4 regions of the Gracilibacillus sp. JCM 18966 genome follow, and region 2 is predicted to be linked to each of the others. Evidence: riboswitches for the same ligand, from Rfam matches in the RefSeq annotation. Region 2 holds a riboswitch; each other region holds the start of a gene.
The links. A riboswitch is a leader RNA that binds a small molecule or an ion and turns the genes downstream of it on or off. The one in region 2 is predicted to bind thiamine pyrophosphate.
Positions count from the first base shown of each region.

Region 1: another riboswitch for thiamine pyrophosphate. It lies ahead of ACZ5N5_RS11450 (thiamine phosphate synthase); the one in region 2 lies ahead of ACZ5N5_RS12475 (ABC transporter substrate-binding protein).
Region 3: another riboswitch for thiamine pyrophosphate. It lies ahead of tenA (thiaminase II); the one in region 2 lies ahead of ACZ5N5_RS12475 (ABC transporter substrate-binding protein).
Region 4: another riboswitch for thiamine pyrophosphate. It lies ahead of thiW (energy coupling factor transporter S component ThiW); the one in region 2 lies ahead of ACZ5N5_RS12475 (ABC transporter substrate-binding protein).

Region 1 covers NZ_AP043883.1:2,396,426-2,401,434, reverse strand. The annotation lists gene ACZ5N5_RS11470 (ThiF family adenylyltransferase) at 1-241, opposite strand, end outside; gene ACZ5N5_RS11465 (thiazole synthase) at 231-1,001, opposite strand; gene thiS (sulfur carrier protein ThiS) at 1,005-1,208, opposite strand; gene thiO (glycine oxidase ThiO) at 1,224-2,348, opposite strand; gene ACZ5N5_RS11450 (thiamine phosphate synthase) at 2,341-2,964, opposite strand; TPP riboswitch at 3,078-3,177, opposite strand; gene ACZ5N5_RS11445 (ferritin-like domain-containing protein) at 3,315-3,758, shown strand; gene ACZ5N5_RS11440 (amidohydrolase) at 3,938-5,009, shown strand, end outside.
Region 2 covers NZ_AP043883.1:2,598,891-2,603,899, forward strand. The annotation lists gene ACZ5N5_RS12460 (FixH family protein) at 1-57, opposite strand, end outside; gene ACZ5N5_RS12465 (metal ABC transporter solute-binding protein, Zn/Mn family) at 278-1,273, shown strand; gene wrbA (NAD(P)H:quinone oxidoreductase) at 1,482-2,081, shown strand; TPP riboswitch at 2,317-2,426, shown strand; gene ACZ5N5_RS12475 (ABC transporter substrate-binding protein) at 2,545-3,489, shown strand; gene ACZ5N5_RS12480 (MTH1187 family thiamine-binding protein) at 3,505-3,798, shown strand; gene ACZ5N5_RS12485 (ABC transporter permease) at 3,842-4,588, shown strand; gene ACZ5N5_RS12490 (ABC transporter ATP-binding protein) at 4,591-5,009, shown strand, end outside.
Region 3 covers NZ_AP043883.1:1,913,341-1,918,349, forward strand. The annotation lists gene ACZ5N5_RS09210 (6-phospho-beta-glucosidase) at 1-967, shown strand, start outside; gene brnQ (branched-chain amino acid transport system II carrier protein) at 1,021-2,340, opposite strand; TPP riboswitch at 2,998-3,095, shown strand; gene tenA (thiaminase II) at 3,213-3,896, shown strand; gene ACZ5N5_RS09225 (acetylornithine deacetylase) at 3,909-5,009, shown strand, end outside.
Region 4 covers NZ_AP043883.1:1,638,049-1,643,057, reverse strand. The annotation lists gene ACZ5N5_RS07930 (IS110 family RNA-guided transposase) at 1-259, shown strand, start outside; gene ACZ5N5_RS07925 (ring-cleaving dioxygenase) at 570-1,538, opposite strand; TPP riboswitch at 1,666-1,776, shown strand; gene thiW (energy coupling factor transporter S component ThiW) at 1,899-2,372, shown strand; gene tnpA (IS200/IS605 family transposase) at 2,504-2,974, opposite strand; gene ACZ5N5_RS07910 (DUF362 domain-containing protein) at 3,202-3,438, opposite strand; gene ACZ5N5_RS07905 (aldo/keto reductase) at 3,767-4,606, opposite strand; gene helD (RNA polymerase recycling motor HelD) at 4,710-5,009, opposite strand, start outside.

The sequences.
Region 1 (5,009 bases), 200 kb from region 2:
GAGTTTGATTGATTACATCCTTTTCAGTGAACAGCTGCTGTCTCTGCAAATTACTCTCTTCCACATAGTCACGATCTACCAAGGTTAATTTTCCAACTCCAGCACGTGTCAATGTCTCTGCACTAATAGATCCTAAGGCACCTACCCCAATGATAAGTACATGGCTTTTAGAAAGTCGCAATTGCCCCTCTTCCCCGATTGGCTCAAACAATATTTGTCTACTATAACGACTAGCTTCCAACACTTATCCCATCCTTAGGACTACTGGCTACAGCATAATTCTTCTTTTCTATCCTACCTGCTGTATAGCCGAGTCTTCCTGCGTCAATCCCTAGCCGCATAGCCTCTGCCATTTGTACTGGATTATCCGCCCCAGAAACTGCCGTATTTAACAAAACACCATCTGCTCCTAATTCCATTGCTAACGCTGCATCACTAGGTGAGCCAATACCTGCGTCCACGATAACTGGGACCTTTGCTTGTTCGATTATAAATTGCAAGTTTAATGGATTTACAATGCCTTGGCCACTTCCAATTGGAGAAGCTCCTGGCATAATAGCGTGAGCACCTAATTCCTCTAATTTACGTGCTAGTACAACATCATCCGAGGTATATGGCAATACAGTGAAGCCTTCTGTCAATAGAGCTTCTGTTGCTTTTAATGTTTCTACTGGATCTGGGAGCAATGTTTTGGAGCATCCAATAACCTCTACTTTCACCATATCACATAACCCTGAAGCATCAGCTAATTTAGCGATTCGAACTGCCTCTTCTGCATTACTTGCTCCTGCTGTATTTGGCAAGAAAGTAAATTTTTCAAGGTCGATTTTTTCAAGAAAATTGGGTTGGTTTGGATCAAAAATATTCATTCTCCGAACAGAGAAGGTTAATACTTCTGTTTGGGACACCTCCACCGCTTTTTTCTGCACATCAAAATCCGAGAATTTACCTGTTCCTAAAAATAATCGTGAGTTAAATTGATACTTTCCTATTGTAAGCATTGCTCATCCTCCTCCTACAAAATGAACGATTTCGATTCTGTCACCATCGTTTATGATAGTCTTCTCATGGTCCTCTTTTTTCAATATTTGCTGGTTATGTTCTACAATCAAAGATTTGTTCCTTAGCTCTAAATGTTCGATCAATTGCTGTATGCTATTCACACTGCTATTAACTGTTAAATCATTTCCATTGACCAAAAGCTTCAATCATTTCACCTACCTTCATGTAAATGCTTTTTGAAATCGATGAAGAGAAAAATTCTCCTTATATGCTGCCTTTACTTCTTTTCCTTCTATTAAATCGGCCATAAACTCACCCGTAATAGGTGAAAGCAAAATACCATTTCTAAAGTGAGCATTTGCCATATATAAACCTGCTATATCGGGTACTTCTCCTAGAAAAGGGAAGCCATCTGCTGATTGTGGTCGTAATCCCGACCAAAAGCCTTCCATTTTTGCCTTCTTCAAACATGGCAAAATCTTTTGAGCACGAGTTAATAATTGATAAATTCCTTCAACACGCACTTCTTTATCCCAATCGTTAGGCATAGAAGTCGCACCAATGATGATTCTTTGCTTACTCTTAGGAACGAGATAACAGCCATTGGTAACTATTGTTGATTCTACCTTCAGCTCTTCTGTGATTAACGATAAGCACTCCCCTTTTACAGGTGAAATAATATACGGATCTGTTAAAAAAGGAAGCAAATGATTTCCGCCTACTCCTGTTGCCAATATTATTTGATCTGCATAATAACAACATTGATTTGCTCTTACTCCTTGAACTTGCCCATCTTTGATCAGAAGTTTAGTTACAGCCGTATATTCCTTTATTGTTGCTCCATTGTTTCTTGCAGCAAGAGCAAATGCTATTGTTAAATCTGGTGCTGACACCTGACCGTCATTCGGTAAGTATAATGCTGTTAGAAAATGAGAGGTAATATTTTTTAGTTCCTTAACTACCTCATCACGCCCTAAAATATATGCCTCTTCGCCTGCATCAACTTGGAAACGAGCGATTTCCTCTAATTGCTGCCATTCCTTTTCATGGAAGGCAAGCTTATACATCCCATTGTTCATATAATGGATATCCACGTCACTTTGATCCTTTAGCTCTGTTGCTAACCCTGGAAAAAGGGAGCGACTTTCTCTTGCAAATCGAAACAAAGGAGAATCCTCTGAAAATTCCGCTTGTGCTCCGAGCATTCCAGCAGCAGCACTTGATGCCTCACATCCTATTTTGTTTTGTTCCAATACTAAAACGTTATACCCCCTTTTCGTTAATTGATACGCAATTGAGCAACCTATGACACCAGCACCGACAATGATTTGATCATAATTATTCATACCTATCCCTCCTTGCTTCCTTCAACACTTTCCGGTATGCCTTTACAGCTTGAAGAGGTTGAGCTGCCTCCCATATTCCAGACATTATCGCAATGCCACTCGCATTACATTTCAGTATATCCCGTGCTAGAGCTGGAGTTATTCCACCGATTGCATAAACTGGAATTGCAACACTGTCTATTAACCTATTAAGTGCAATTAATCCTCTTGGAACCTGGTTAGGTTTAGAATTACTAGCAAAAATATGTCCATACAACAAAAAATCTGCACCTTCTTCTTCTGCTCGCTTTGCCTCTTTTACGGAATGAACAGATTTCCCACATAACATGGATGGAAAATGTTTTTTTACTGCAGATACACAAGCACTATGGTAAGCAAGCTGCACCCCAGCGCACTTCATCATGTATGCTACATCGATCCGATCATTTATGATGATTTTGGATAGAGGGAACCCAATCCCTATTAATGAATTAATAGAATCCATTAATTGTTTTGCAGTTTTTTCTTTTTCTCTAATATGGAGAAAGTCAATATCATGTTGGATTTCTTTAAGGATAGGGAGATGTTGGTTAGAAAAATTCCCATTAGATATTAAGTGCAGATGTTTCTCGATCAAAATCTTTCACTCCTTTGTCACACGCAATGGGAAATGGAAGAAAAACTTAAATTGAAACGTAAATAGCCACTTATCTAATAAAGACAAGTGGCTTGATTATGCTAAAAACATGCAAAGCTATTCTACCACTTCCCTACGCTAGTGTTAACCAGATCAGGTTCAAAGGGTCCGAAATAATCCGTCTCAGCCTTAAAGGCTCCCCTAGTGTTCGTTATGAAGTTAGTTGCTTACAGGAAAAGAATAGCATAGATTCACGGATTTGCCAATAAGGGAGTTTTTTTATGTTTAATTTTAAAATTTAAGGGTAGACATATAATGGAAGATTAAAACGTGAAAGGATGTTAGCTAACATGGCACAAGATGAAAAAAAATTACAAGAATTAATTGATGGATTAAATGTAGACTTAGCGAATGAATATGCTTCTACTATTATGTATACCTATCATGCATCTGTAGTATCTGGGTTGTATCGCTCCTTATTAAAGCCTTTCTTTGAAGATGAGATTGATGATGAGATTGGACATGCCCTATATTTGTCAGACAAGATCAAAACATTAGGCGGGACTCCAACTACGACACCAGCTAAAGTAGAACAATTAACAGATGTAAGAGCAATGCTTGAAGCAACATTAAAAGCAGAAACCGAGACAATTGAACGCTATGAAAAAAGGAAACAACAAGCAGAAGAATTAGGTTTTACAGAGCTTGTCGTTAAATTAGACGATATGATCGCAGATGAAACAGGACATAAAGAAGAAACGCAAAGACTTCTAGCTGATAAAAGCTTCTTTTAGGAAAAACCTGACTTCTTGCGATGCCTTTATGCTTTTCTAAAATGTAAATACCCCCCTTTTTATATAGATTAATGTTAGCCCGGGCTCACAAGCTCGGGTTATTTTTTTTAGCTTGAGTCACCATGCACATCTAGAATACTGTGATATAATGAGAAAAAATGTAAGAGGATGATGCATATATGCTAAACAATCTTTTTATAGAAATAGACCAACATTATGATGAGATGGTAAATATGCGAAGATATTTGCATCAATACCCTGAGCTTTCCTTTTATGAATACAAAACCGCTGCCTTTATTGCAGAGCACTATCAGAGACTAGAAATACCATACCAAGCAAATGTCGGTGGAAACGGTGTTGTCGCTACACTAACTGGAGGCAAACCTGGTAAGACCATCGCATTGCGAGCAGATTTTGATGGACTTCCCATCCAAGATGAAAAAAAGGTGGAATATCGTTCCAAAAGTCAAGGTGTGATGCACGCCTGTGGCCACGATGGTCATACTACGACACTGTTAACCATTGCAAAAATATTTAAACAATATAAAGAAGTTATTCCTGGCAAAATTGTTTTTATCCATCAGCATGCTGAGGAAGTCGCACCTGGAGGCGCAAAACCAATGATTGATACAGGAATATTAGATGAGGTGGAGCTTGTATTTGGAACACACTTATGGACAAATACGCCATATGGAGTTGTGCAGACAGCACCTGGAAATTTTATGGCTGCTGCCGATAAGTTTACGATTAAAATTAATGGAACCGGTGGTCATGGAGGTATTCCACATCAAACCAAGGATCCTATCGTGATAGGTTCCCAATTAATCGCAAATCTTCAGCAAATTATTAGTAGAAAGCTTGATCCATTAGCCACAGCCGTTCTATCCATCGGTACCTTTCATGCAGGGAATGCTTATAATGTAATACCAGATTCCGCAATCATTGAAGGTACTGTAAGAACGCTTGATTTAAAACTACAGCGGTTCATCATCTCTGAAATGGAAAGGATCATCAAAGGTACTTGTCATAGCTATGATGTTTCCTATCATTTTGATTACCAAAAAGGATATCCACCTGTCGTGAATCATAAGGAACAGGCAGCATGGATTATTGAAGCTGCCCAACAGGTTTCAGAGGTTAAAAAAGCTGAAATGGTTGAACCAAGCATGACAGGAGAGGATTTTGCTTATTATTTAGAACGTAAACCTGGGGCATTTTTCTTTACGGGCGCACAAATAGAGGATGGATTTA
Region 2 (5,009 bases):
CGCAGTTAAAGCCATTATTGCAATGATTACTACTAGGACAAATTTAAAACGCTTCATTGATTTTCCTCCATATTCTTCATTAGTCATTGTTAACTATACGCTGAAATATATTTGGAATCAATGGATAATATTTGAACATTTTTTAACATCGGATAATCAAATCGTAATAATTACTATTTACAAAAATGTATTCATCCTTTATAATAAAATCAAATCGTATTAATTACGTTTTAATAAGTTATTTCAAATTCTTATTACATATTATGGGGGAATTATTTTGAAAAGATTAAGTATTGGATTGTTTATCTTGATCGCTTTATTATTGACAGCTTGCGGAGAAGAAGGTTCAGAAGCAAATGGAGAAAGTGATGACAGTCTGTCGATCTATACAACACTTTATCCATTAGCATATTTTGCAGACGAAATTGGAGGAGATGACGTAGAGGTTTCCACTATATTACCTGCTGGTGCTGATCCGCATAATTTCGAACCAACCTCTAAAATGATGGTTGAGATTGCTACTGCGGACTTATTTGTTTTTAATGGTGCTAATTTAGAAGCGTACGCAGGTGAGATAGAAGAAGCCTTGCAAGGAGAAGATGTAAAAATGATAGAAGCAGCAGAGGGGATTGATTTAGAGGAACATGTTCATGAACATGAACATGATCATGGTGATGAAGAAGGACATGACCACGAACACTCCCACGAAACCGAAGAGGCGCATGATCATGCAGGCCATGATCATGGTGATGTGGATCCACACGTATGGTTAGATCCAATAAAAGCGGTACAGCTCGCAGAGAATATTAAGGATGCACTTGTGGAGATTAGACCTGAACAAAAGGAAAGCTATGAAGAAAACTTTCAAGATTTAGAAGAAAGGCTAACAGCACTTGATCAAAGCTTCCATGAGCAATTAGAACAATCTGACAACAAAGAAATCCTAGTAACACATGCTGCATACGGATATTGGGAACAAGGCTATGGAATAGAACAAATTGCGATTTCTGGATTATCACCAACCGATGAACCATCACAAAAGCAGCTGGAAGAAATTATTCATCAAATTGATGAGAAAGGAATTAAATATTTGTTGTTTGAGCAAAATGTAGAGCCTAAAGTTGCAAAGGTGATTCAAAATGAAGCTAATATTGAGTCACTCCAATTACACAATTTATCTGTATTAACGGAAGAAGATATAGAGAAGGAAGAGAATTATTTCACATTAATGGAACGAAATCTAGAGGTTTTGGAACAAGCGCTTCATTATTAATGAAAGTTAACCATTAGGAAATATTAAGATTATATGCTTAAATATTTCCTAATGGTTATTATTTCTTTACTTGTTGAAAGCCTGTTCGGATAGTTCCACTTAGTCATAAGCAATTGTCTTGAATTAGAGATAATTACTTGATATGCTATGTAGGCCTAGAAGTTTGAACTAGGCATGCAAAAAGGAAGGAAAGAAGGAGTTTTAGGATATGGTAAAAGTAGCAGTAATTTATTATAGTTCAACTGGAACCAATTATCAACTTGCTAATTGGGCAGCAGAAGCGGTGAAAGCAGCAGATGCTGAGGTAAGAGTGGTGCGTGCGCAAGAGACGGCGCCAGAGGCTGCAGTAGCTTCTAATCCAGCTTGGAAACAGCATTTAGAGGAAACTCAACATGTCCCTGTAGCAACCTCTGATGATATAGAATGGGCAGATGCGATTATTTTCAGTATTCCGACTAGATTTGGAAATGTTCCATCTCAAATGAAGCAATTTATTGATTCACAAGGCGGATTATGGGCTGCAGGAAAAACGATGAATAAAGTAGTAACAGCCATGTCTTCTGCTTCTAATGCGCATGGTGGTCATGAGGGAACCTTATTACATTTATATACCTCTATGATGCACTGGGGTGCGATCATCGTCCCTCCTGGATATACAAATGAATGTATCTATGGGGCAGGCGGAAACCCTTATGGAACTAGTGTCACACAAACTCCAGATGGTAAAATGCTGGAGGATGTAGAAGCAGCAGTGAAGCACCAAGCAACTCGTGTAGTGGAAGTAGCTTCAAAAATAGTTCAATCATAATTGTAGAAGGCAGATCTTCAGCAATGAAGGTCTGCTTTTTTTTGCACGTTAGGAAGATATAAAATTTCTACACAGCAGAAGCATCGACCAAGTTTTTTAAGGTAACAAGTAAAAAAAACTAGGTACTTGTTAAAGTAGAGAGAATGCCTCGTTTTTTTCATATCTCCAATGAAGTACACAAAACTTGAATAATTACGATAAATATGTCAAAGTATGAATGTGATAGCAATAAGATATGGACATGTAGGGGGACTGGTGTTGCCAGTTGAGATTGTATCCGGAAGATACTGACCCTTAGAACCTGATCTGGTTAGCACCAGCGTAGGGAACATATGGAATTATGAATCTATATGCGCTCTAGGCTTCTGTCTAGAGCGCTTTTTCTATATGTATCCCTTAAAAACGACATAAGGGGGAAATCAAATTGAACAAACTATTAGTTGTCTTAGCATGTATGTTTTTTATGTTAACAGGATGTGGCCAAGACTCTTCTCAAACAGACAAACAGAATTTAACAGAAGTCACGTTTGTTTTGGATTGGACACCGAATACAAATCATACCGGATTATATGTCGCCCAAGCAAAGGGTTATTTTGAGGAAGAGGGATTAAATGTCAATATTGTGCTTCCGGGTGAAGCAGGTGCTGATCAAACGGTAGCTGCAGGGAAGGCCGATTTTGGAATAAGTGCACAGGAGGCGGTTACTGAAGCAAGAGTACAGGATATTCCGATTGTATCGATAGCAGCTGTTATTCAACATAATACTTCTGGTTTTGCAGCCCCAGTAGAGAAAGGAATCCAATCCCCTGCCGATTTTGCCGAAAAGACATATGGAGGCTGGGGTGCACCAGTGGAATCAGCAGTAATCGATTCCTTGATGAAACAAGAGGGTGCATCCGTAGATGATGTTACCATTACGAATATTGGCAATACCGACTTTTTTACTGCAGTTGAGCGAGATGTAGATTTTGCATGGATTTACTATGGTTGGACTGGTGTTGAAGCAGAGCTTCGTGGTATCGACCTAGATATGCTCTACTTAACCGATTATTCAGAAAAACTAGATTACTATACTCCTGTTATCACAACAAATGAAACAATGCTAGAAGAGAATTCTGAAACGGTTCGTTCATTGTTAGCAGCAGTAACTAAGGGTTATCAATATGCTATCAGTCATCCAGCTGAAGCAGCAGATATATTAATAGATAAAGTACCCGATTTAGACCCAGAATTGGTAAAAGCAAGTCAAGAATGGCTCTCTCCAAAATATCAGGACGATGCTACAAGATGGGGAGAACAACGTCCAGAGGTTTGGAGAAATTATTCTGATTGGATGTTCGAAAATGGTCTATTAGAAAGGGAGCTAGACGTAGAATCAGCGTTTACAAATGAATTTTTACCTGAATAAAAAGGAGAGAGAAAAATGGCAAATGCATTAGTGAGTATTCAAATTATCCCGAAAACACCAAATGGGGAAGATGTGATTCCATTTGTAGATGCAGCAATTGAGGTAATCGAGGCTGCTGGAGTGAAGTACCAAGTGAATCCATTAGAAACAACAATGGAAGGGGAGCTATCTGCACTACTAGTGATTATTGAAAAAATGAATCAACGTATGCTAGATATGGGCTGTACGAGCAACATATCCCAAATTAAAATTTATACAAGGGCGGACAATCAGGCGTCTATGGAAAAATTAACAGAGAAATATCACTAAAGTAGTGGAAACAACATAACAGAGTAAGGACGGTGTTAAGCACATGATAAAAAAATCATGGCTTCCTATCTCAGTGATTGCGATAATGCTTTTTATCTGGGAGCTATCGACGAGAATCTTTCAAATACCAGATTGGATACTACCAGCACCCACTGTCATTATACAGGAGGCACTTAACAACTGGCCGAACTATAGTCATCATATCTTCTCAACAATTCAACTAACGATACTCGGTTTGGTTATGGGGATAGTGGTTGGACTAACGGTAGCGGTTATTCTACATTTGTTGCCAAAGGTGAGAGAAGCAGTATATCCAATTATGATCCTTTCACAAAATGTTCCAATTATAGTGTTGGCACCACTACTCGTGATTTGGTTTGGTTTTGGCATGACACCAAAGCTATTGATTATAATCCTTGTGTGTTTTTTTCCGATTGCAGTAGCTACGATTGATGGATTGAGACAAACTTCGCCAGAGCTTATTCATTATATGAAAATGGCAGGTGCGACCAAGCAACAGATTTTTAGAAAGTTAGAGCTACCACACGCTTTGCCTGCTATATTTTCAGGACTAAAGATTTCAGCAACCTATAGTGTGATGGGGGCCGTCATCTCAGAATGGTTAGGAGCCAATCAAGGTATTGGGGTTTATATGACATTAGCATCCTCCTCATTCCGAACAGATAGAGTATTTGTAGCGATATTATTTATCATGATATTATGCTTATTCTTTTTTGCGATCATTTTAATCTGTGAAAAAGCTTTGATCAAATGGAGAAAGGAGGGGTAGGCTTGAGCACATTACAAATTAATCACTTAACGAAAAGCTTTGAACCACATACCATTATTCAAGATTTGAATCTAGTGGTAAATGAAGGAGAATTTGTGTCATTACTAGGTCCATCTGGAAGTGGAAAGAGTACGATTTTTCATTTAATTGGAGGCTTGTATGAGCCAGATCAAGGAACCATTCTCTTAAACGGAGAAAATATTATCGGAAAGAAAGGTGCCATTAGCTATATGCCTCAAAGTCCTTCCCTTTTTCCGTGGCGTACGATTCTTGAAAATGTAGTATTGGCCGCAGAGCTTTTTGAAAGACCTGATAAACGAAAGGCAAAGAAAATGTTAAAACGTGCAGGACTTCATGATTATATTGATGCTTATCCTCATCAGCTTTCTGGCGGGATGCAGCAACGAGTAGCTTTTGTTAG
Region 3 (5,009 bases), 690 kb from region 2:
ATGTCCAGATGCTTGGTTAGTTAATTTTGCTAATCCAAGTGGTATGGTAACAGATGCTATTATTCGTTATGGAAAATGGGAAAAGGTAATAGGTTTATGCAATGTACCTGTTATGGCGATGATGGAGGAACCAAAATTAATTGGCAAAACTACAGACGAACTAGTGTATTCATTCGCTGGGATTAATCATTTTCATTGGCATCGAGTCCAAGATTTAGAAGGAAATGATGTAACTTCTCAAATAATTGATAAGCTGTATGAGGAAGAAAACGGAACTCCAGCAAATATCTTTGACGTTGCTTACTTTAAAGAACAATTAAAGCAAATGAATTTAATCCCATGTGGTTATCACCGTTACTATTACCGCTATGATGAGATGTTAAATCACATGCTAGGAGAATACAATGATCCGAATATAGGAACAAGGGCTCAACAAGTCAAACAAACAGAAGCAGAGTTATTCGAATTGTATAAAGATCCTAATCTACATGATAAACCGGAGCAGTTGACGAAACGTGGAGGGGCATACTATTCAGATGCTGCTTGTGAAACCATTGCGTCTATTTATGCAAATAAAAATACACAAATCGTCGTGTCTACGAAAAATAATGGAGCTGTGCCTGATCTTGCCCCAGATGATGTAGTGGAAGTATCTGCTTATATTGGTGCTGCAGGTGCACGACCAATCGCCTTTGGATCCTTTGAACCGGCAGAAAAAGGCTGGTTGCAGCTAATGAAAAGCATGGAACTTTGTGTAGAAAAGGCAGCAGTGACAGGTGATTATGGCGTATTATTGCAAGCATTTATCATCAATCCTCTAATACCTAGTGGAGAAACGGCAAAACGTGTGTTAGATGAATTATTGCTCGCTCATAAAGAGTATTTACCACAATTTGCTGAGAAAATAGAGGAACTAGAGACTGCAGAAGTAATCATTAAAGACGAAATTGCGAGAAATTTAAATTAATAAAAGAAAGGAGCTTCTCATAAGTAAAAAACTATTGAGAAGCTTCTTGTCCATTAAGAAACGTCTTTTTTGATCACACTACAACCATATCCTATTATGCCCCCAACAATTGCTGGAGCTATCCACCCTAGACCTTGATTATATAGAGGGAGAATTGTTTGAAATAAATCATTCACTGCCACAATTTTCAGCCCTGCAGCATTTAATCCATCGAACAATGAAACAATAAAGGTAAATAATATACTAGCTTGATATATTTCTTTTTTTCCTTTAAAGAGAGGATGGAGAAATGTTAAGATCATCAAACACATTGCCATTGGATAAAGCATCGATAAAACTGGAACAGAGAACTCAATAATGGTCGTAAGTCCAAAGTTAGAAATGACGGCACCGAGTATTGTAAAAATAATCGCCCAGATTGAATAGGAAATTTTAGGTATGATTTGATGAAAATAGGATGCACAAGACGTTACTAGACCAATACTTGTTGTTAAACAGGCTGCAACGACAATTACTCCGAGAATGATTTTTCCATACGAACCAAAGTAAAAAGCAGAGGCAGCAGCTAATATTGAACCACCATTCTCCATATAGCCGATTTCTTCGACACTAATTGCGCCAAGGTATGCAAGTGAAGAGTAGACAATACCTAGAAGAAGTGCTGCAATTAGTGCAGCTTTCGATGTCGAGATGATTAGCTGCTTTTTCGTGCTATAACCGATGTCCTTCATCGCATTAATAATAATAATTCCAAAAACAAAGGCAGCCAACAAATCCATCGTTAAATAGCCTTCTTGAAAGCCTGTGAAAAAACTGTTCGAGATATAAGCATCTGTCGGTGGTTGGATTTCTCCAATTGGATTTAGAAAGGAAACTATAATTAATAAGGCAATTACCACTAATAGGAGTGGAGTTAACACTTTTCCGATTATATCGATTAGTTTCTTCGATTGTAAGGAAAAATATAGTGTGAAGCCAAAGAATACGATCGTAAAAATAAGTAAGGCAACATTACTTGTCTGGTTACCGAAAAAAGGCGCAATGCCCATTTCATATGCAACGGTATTGGTTCTCGGTAGAGCAAAAAAGGGACCAATAGTTAAATATAAAGTGACAGTGAAAATAAGACCATATATTGGGTGTACCCGACTTGCTAATGACTGTAAGCTCTCTTTTCCTGAAATAGCAAGTGCTAGGACGGTGAGCACCGGCAATCCGACACCTGTAAATAGAAAGCCTAGGTTTGCTAGAAATAGGTTTTCTCCAGCAGCTTGTCCTAATAATGGTGGGAAAATTAAATTACCCGCACCAAAAAATAATGCGAAAAGCATAAATCCTATCGTGATAATACTTGTTGTGTTTCGTGATGACATAATAACCTCCGCAACAATTAATGTTTCATTTATATGAAATGTTAAGCTTTTATTTTTATTTTCAAAATATTTAAATAATAGCATGTAATTATTCGAAAAGCAATGATATTTATTGATAATTTGAAAATTAGTCATTTGTTCCACTTACAATACTTAGATAGATAAATTTGGATTTATTGTAATATACCCCAAAATCTCCTTCTTTCCTATTTAAATTGGTTGCATTAATTGCTGGTCTTTCGGATTATATTTAGTAAATTTACAAATTGTCATTAATAAAAAGTAAAATTATTACATAGTTTGTAAAAATAAATAATTCTTTACTAGTTATTTACGAAGACTTTACACTCAGCATTTATAATGAACAACAGATTTTTATTATCTACAAACAGAGTTGGCGAATGATAAGGAATACAGAGATTACTTGTGATTAGTAAAGAATAAATCAACAATGCAAGCAGATGTCCAGGTTAGTGAGAAGGACAAGATCACATTATCGACATGTGTAGTCTGTTAGGTCCTGAACAGGGTAGGCTCGTGATTCATGATAAGATAAAGAGCGAGGATGTGCTACACGACTAAGTGACCTCCTTATTTCCAATTAATTTGTCATTCTATAATCGATGTCTTATACTGGTAGGGAATAAAAAAATAAGTAGATTCGACTAGGGGAGCATGTAGGTGCTGAGAGATTTGATCGACCCTTTGAACCTGATCTAGTTAACACTAGCGTAGGGAAGTGGAATTGGCAGTTTGTGCATAGACGAATCATTGGCTATGTATGTTCAACCCATCTCCTTACATTGGTGATGGGTTTTTTGGTTTGTCACGGGATGTTACCGCCTAGTCGGAAATAAAGAGGAGGAAATAAATTGAATCAATTATTTACGGATCATCTTTGGAAAAAGGTGGAACCAATTTGGAGCTCTTACTTAGAGCATCCTTTTGTGAAAGGCCTTGGAAACGGTACTTTAGAGCAGGATAAGTTTAAGCATTGGTTAAAGCAGGATTATGTCTATTTAATGGATTATTCGAGACTATTCGCATTAGGGAGTGCGAAGGCAGAAGACTTAGAAACGATGACTATATTTGCCAAGCTACTACACGGTGTGCTTGATCTTGAAATGGATTTACACAGAAAATATGCGGCTGATTTTGGTATAACCAGAGAGGATCTCGAGTCCACAGAACCTTCCGCTATTACTACTGCCTACACTAGCTATATGCTAAATGTATCTCAGCGTGGAGGGATAGAGAATGTCGTCGCATCGGTACTTGCGTGTGAATGGAGTTATAATTTTATCGGTAAATCACTAGCAACATGGCCAGGAGCATTAGATGAAAATTTTTATAGTAGCTGGGTGAAGATGTATCAATCTCCCGAATTTACAGAGCTTGCAGAGAATTGCAAACATTTAATGAACAAAATGGCAAAAGGAAAATCAGAAGAGGATTTAACTAGACTAGAAGAGATTGTCATTCGAACAAGTCAGTTTGAATATATGTTCTGGGATATGGTAGAAAAACGAGAAGATTGGCCAGTAAGCCTAAATTAGGAGGAATAGCTTATGATTGATTTAGTCGATGAACACGCGCAGGAGTTAAAAGAAATATTAGCAAAATTGATTAGCTTTCCTACTGTTAGCCCACCAGCTAGAAATACAGAAGGAATTCAGTCCTATATCGCCAATTTTCTAGAAAAGGAAGGATTTGATACAACGAGGTGGGATGTCTTTCCACAGGATCCTAATATGGTTGCAGTGAAAAAAGGTGAGGAAAGTAGTTCATACAATAGCTTGATTATAAATGGTCATGTGGATGTTGCTGATGTTGGGGATAAAGCAGATTGGACAGTGCCGATATTTGAATTGACAGAGAAGGCTGGCTTCGTCTATGGTCGTGGTGTTTCCGACATGAAGGGAGCAATTGCTGCTACTTTGTTCGCAATGAAACTATTAAATGAGCAAGGTATCTCATTAAAAGGAGACTTACAGATTCAAACGGTGATCGGTGAAGAGGTAGGAGAAGCAGGGACATTATCCTGTCTGGAAAAAGGTTATACTGCCGATTTTGCACTAGTTGTCGATGGAAGTGATCGAAAAATCCATGGTCAAGGAGGTGTAATCACTGGATGGATTACTGTAAAAAGCAAGGAAGTTTTTCATGACGGAATGCGTGCAGCTATCTTACAAACATCCGAGGGTGCAAGTGCAATAGAAAAAATGATGAAAATTATTGCGAGCTTACAAGATTTGGAGCAAGAGTGGGCAGAAACCAAACAATATCCAGGCTTTAGAAAAGGAACAACTACAATTAATCCTGCGGTCATAGAAGGGGGCAGACATGCGGCATTTGTAGCAGATCAATGTAGTCTATGGGTGACTGTACATTTTTATCCGAATGAGAGCTATCAATCGGTGGTGGCGGAAATTGAAAATCACCTGAGAAATTCAATAAAAGACGATCCGTGGTTCCAAGAAAACCCGCTCCTCTTTCGTTGGGGAGGGAAATCTATGCTAGAAGAAAGAGGAGAAGTTTTTCCTTCTGCCGAAATTAGTAAGGATCATCCTGCAATCCAAATGCTCCAACAATCCCATCAAAAAGTGGAACAATCAAAGGCGATGATAGGTATGTCGGAAACCGTTACAGATGCAGGGTGGTTTCATGAA
Region 4 (5,009 bases), 960 kb from region 2:
GTTTACGGCAGATGATACTTCCTTATCTCGTAACGGGAATCAGTATTTGCGTTATTACCTTGTTGAAGCCGCCAACTCGGTGAGAAGGCATGTACCTGAATACCAAGCTTATTACGAGAAGAAATACCGTGAAGTACCGAAACACCAACATAAAAGAGCACTCGTCTTAACCGCTAGAAAATTAGTGCGTTTGGTGGATGCGCTACTACGCAACCATCAAATCTACACGCCACAAGGGAGCGTGAAACATGAAGCTTAGAAAGTAGCTTCTACAACCCTTGTGTAATTACCATTAATTTACATTTGATTAATGGTCTAGTTTCCTATTGCCTTTTTTAACAAAATTGCACCTTGATATCTAAATCTTTTTTATTTTGTATCTTGACATATTACCGCAGGTCTTTTTTCTTCTACAATATAAAACATTTACATTTACAATAGCTTACTAACTCTTAATGAACAATGATCCGATTATATATTAACTATACTATTCAGCCAAAAAGAAAAAAGCACCTGATTAGAGGTGCTCATATAACCAATCTATTTCCGTTATCGATCTACCATTTGTCCTATTTTGTATCCAATGGCTCTAACCTCGATTCAATCTCTTCTCGACGGTCTTCTAAAAATGGAGGTAAAGCTAAAGATTCACCCAAATGCTCCGTTTCTTCATCTGTAGCAAACCCTGGTCCGTCTGTAGCCAACTCGATTAAAATACCATTTGGCTCTCGAAAGTATAAGGATTGAAAATAGTATCGATCCACCAATCCTGAGTTTGGTAGTCGTTCCCTTCGAATTTTTTCGTGCCATTTTTCCAATTCTGCTCGGTTGTCGACTCGTAATGCTACGTGATGCACACTTCCACGTCCAGGTCTTTCTTTCTGCAAATCTGAGCTTAGCTCTACATGCAATTCTGCCCCAGTTCCACCCTCTCCAGTTGAGAAAACTTCTACATCTGGCATCCCTTTATTACGAGAAGGGTAGCTTCCAACTTGGCGAAAACCTAATAATTCTGTTAATACTCGTGCAGTAGGGGAGATATCTGGAACGGTTAATTGAACAGGCCCAAGACCTGTAATCGCTTTGTCTTGTGGAACTGCACTATTTGTCCATGGAATACCAGAAGCTACCCCTTGGTTGGTCTGATCTGACACTAAAACTAATCGTTGGTTTTCATGATCACGAAATCGAATTACCTTTCTCCCAAATTGCTCTCCCATTCCCTCATGATTCACTTTAAATTGCCGAAAACGATCTAACCAATAGGCTAGAGCTTCATCATCTGGTACCCTTAAAGAAGTTTGTGAAATACTTTGATTCCCAGTATAGGTGTGTCCTGCTCTTGCTATTTCAAAAAAGGTAAGATCTGTACCAGGACTTCCTTGTTCATCGGCATAAAATAAATGATACATACTGGGGTCATCCTGGTTTACCGTTTTCTTTACTAATCTCATCCCAAGCACGTTAGAATAAAAACGATAATTGTCCTTAGCATTAGCAGTTATTGCTGATACATGATGGATACCTTTTAATTCCATGTTATCACCCCTCCACGTTGTTCTATTCTACAATTATATGACAAAATATCTCGAATTCAAAGTAATTAGTATCACCTATTGACTTTTCACCCACTTATGATAAAATTTTCATTAAATTCTATACGTGTATAACTACTAGGGGTGCCAATGAATGGCTGAGAGAGAAGCACATGTGCTTTTCAACCCTTAAGGACCTGATCTGGTTTATACCAGCGGAGGGAAGTAGCTGATCTTACTATTGGTATGTGAAGCCAGGTCCATTTTGGAGCTGGCTTTTTATATTTTCCCTCTACTACCGTTTTCTATACACAAAAATAAGGGGAGAATATTGTGAAAAAAAGAACATTAATACTTACAACGATGGCAGTATATGTCGCGGTTGGAACGATTGGATCACAGTTTTTATGGTTTCCAACTGGCATCGCCAAAGCCTATCCTGTTCAACATGCCGTTAACGTGATGGCAGCCGTAACTCTAGGGCCAATTCCGGCTTTATTGATTGCATTTGTGATCGGTCTATTGAGAAATCTTCTTGGACTAGGTACACTATTAGCATTCCCAGGTGGGATGATTGGTGCATTACTTGCAGGAATTCTTTATCGACTAACAAGTAAGAAACAAATGGCAGCAGTTGGAGAAGTGATAGGTACAGGTGTTGTTGGTTCCTTTCTATCTGTCCCATATGCTTATCTCCTTATGGGCACTTCTGTTGGGGCACTTGCCTTCCTACCAGGCTTTTTAGTTAGTAGTGTCACTGGTGCTTTAATTGGACTTTTGATTCTATCAAAGATAAAAACTACGAATCTGTTACACCATCCACTTTCCTCTAAGTAAATCAAAACCACCAGTGTGAACTGGTGGTTTGCTCTGCGGCTGGAAGCCTCTATTACCGGCCTCGGCCTAAAAGGCCCACCGAACGGTTTCTCCTTTTGCACCACATTCACTCACTGATTCTAAAGAATCTCCTACTTCTTCTTATTTTTTTGTCCTATAAACGGATCAAATTCTTCGAATATAGTTAATTGATCCGACATGTAATCTTCTTTTAGCTGATTTCTAATGTATTCTTGTATTTGCTTTCTATTTCGTCCCACTGTATCGACATAGAATCCTCGGCATAAAGATTTTCTATTTCCATATTTATATTTTAAATTGGCATGTCGATCAAATATCATCAAGCTGCTCTTCCCTTTTAAATACCCCATAAATTGAGATACACTTAATTTCGGTGGGATACTTACTAACATATGGATGTGATCCGGACAAGCATTTGCTTCATGTATGATCACACCTTTTCGTTCACATAAATCGCGTATGATTTGACCTATGCTTTTTTTGTATTTTCCGTATATTATTTGCCTTCTGTACTTTGGTGCAAACACTATATGATACTTACAATTCCATGTTGTGTGTGCTAAACTATTCTTGTCCTTCATAGGACTCGCCTCCTTCTTTGGTGAGATTTAGTGGTCGGGAAACCAACTTTATCTTACCATGAAGTGAGGCTTTTTTGGCCCACGCTGAAAGCTTTCCGGAACCCCTCGCATAGCAAGGGGTTTTCAACAACATTAAGAAAATGCGACCATGCTTATGATGGTCGCATCTTGCTATTACTACGTTAGAAACTCGTCTTTTTTAACGAATAAGTTAGCTTTTTAATTTTCTAACGTGCAAAATATGCCTCTGCTTTTTCCAAGAAAACTTCCTGTTCAGGAGTAAGATCATACTCCTCTTCGATGGCATCCACTGGACAGACAGCTTTACATGCCCCACAGTCAATACACACATCAGGATCTATATAAAATTGATCTGGACCTTCTACAATACAGTCAACTGGACAAACAGTAGTACATTCACCAGCTTTTTCTGCCTGACAAGGTTCCGTTATTACAAAAGCCAATTCGAAACCCCCTTAAGTGTTTAAATCTATTAACTACGATATCTTATCTTCCTAGCATTTTGCAAGAAAAAGTGCCTGGGACAAAAGATTAGTAAGAAGGAAAAAATCCGAACGTTAATATTTCTGCACTGCAATCGCTTCGTCAAAATACTTCGCTTTCCGTGGGCACGGCGATCTGCTAACTTTGCAAAGAAAACCGCTTTGCAAAGTGGATCTTCAGCTCGTGCTGTTCCCACTGGAGTCTACGTATTTTGACTACGCGTAGTCAGAATATTGTTCGGATTTTGATTCTCTCTATTTAGTTATGTCCCAGCATCTTTCTTTTTTATTATCTCTTATCAAAATCATCTGGGTCTGGTCCGATACGCTCTTCCTTATTCAGATCAGCAATTAATTTCATCTCTTCTTCTGATAATTCAAAATCGAACACATCGGCATTTTCATGAATACGATGTTGTTTTACCGATTTCGGAATTGTCACAACCTCTTTTTGTAGATCCCATCGTAAAATAACCTGAGCGGTTGATTTTCCATGATGCTTCGCAATTTTAGTTATCGTCTCATCAGATAATATTTGACCTTGCTTTAAGGGAGACCATGCCTCTAGCTGTATGTTGTGCTTTTTACAAAATTCATGTAAGCTTTTTTGTTGTAGATGTGGATGGAATTCTACTTGATTTACCATCGGCACAATCTTTGCCTCAGTTAATAAATCCTCCAAGTGATGCTCTTTGAAGTTACTTACACCAATAGCACGAATTTTGCCATCCTGATATAGCTTTTCCATCGCCTTCCATGTTTCCTTGTATTTATTTTGCTTTGGTACTGGCCAATGGATTAAATATAAATCTAAATAATCTAAACCTAATTTTTGTAACGTCGTTTCAAAAGCTTGTAACGTTTCTTCATAGCCTTGATCTTTGTTCCAAAGCTTTGATGTGATAAATAGTTCTTCGCGAGGAATTCCTGATTCTTTTATGGCCTGTCCTACACCTTCTTCATTTTTATAGACGGCGGCAGTATCAATACTCTTGTAGCCATGTTCGAGAGCCCATTTTACAGAATTAATGACTTCTTCTCCATCTTCCACTTGGAAAACACCAAGACCAAACCAAGGCATTTCTACCCCATTGTTTAATGTTGTGGTGGATTGTAAACTTTTCACCATTTTCATTCCTCCCTTTGTTTCACTACGATATTATCTTCCCACAAAATGCTCGATAATGAAAATAAGTAGCTCAACTTAAATAGTGACCGTTTTGAAACGATCACTATTTTTTCGCCATAATCTCGTGAATTTTATAATGCTTGAATCTTGCTTTAGGTACCTCATCTATAAAACGGCTTGGGCGTCCAATAGAAAATAGTGCAAGCTCATGCATTGCTCTCGTGCATGCTGTATAAAACAGATTTCGATCTAAGGTGTGATGGAAGTTTTTGTCAGAAGCATTGCTCAGAATAACAGCATCAAACTCTATTCCCTTTGCAAGATATGCGGGAATAATCACAATTCCTTTACTAAAGGTATGTGCTTCTTGTGTCATTAAGCTGACAGGAATGCGATGACGTAG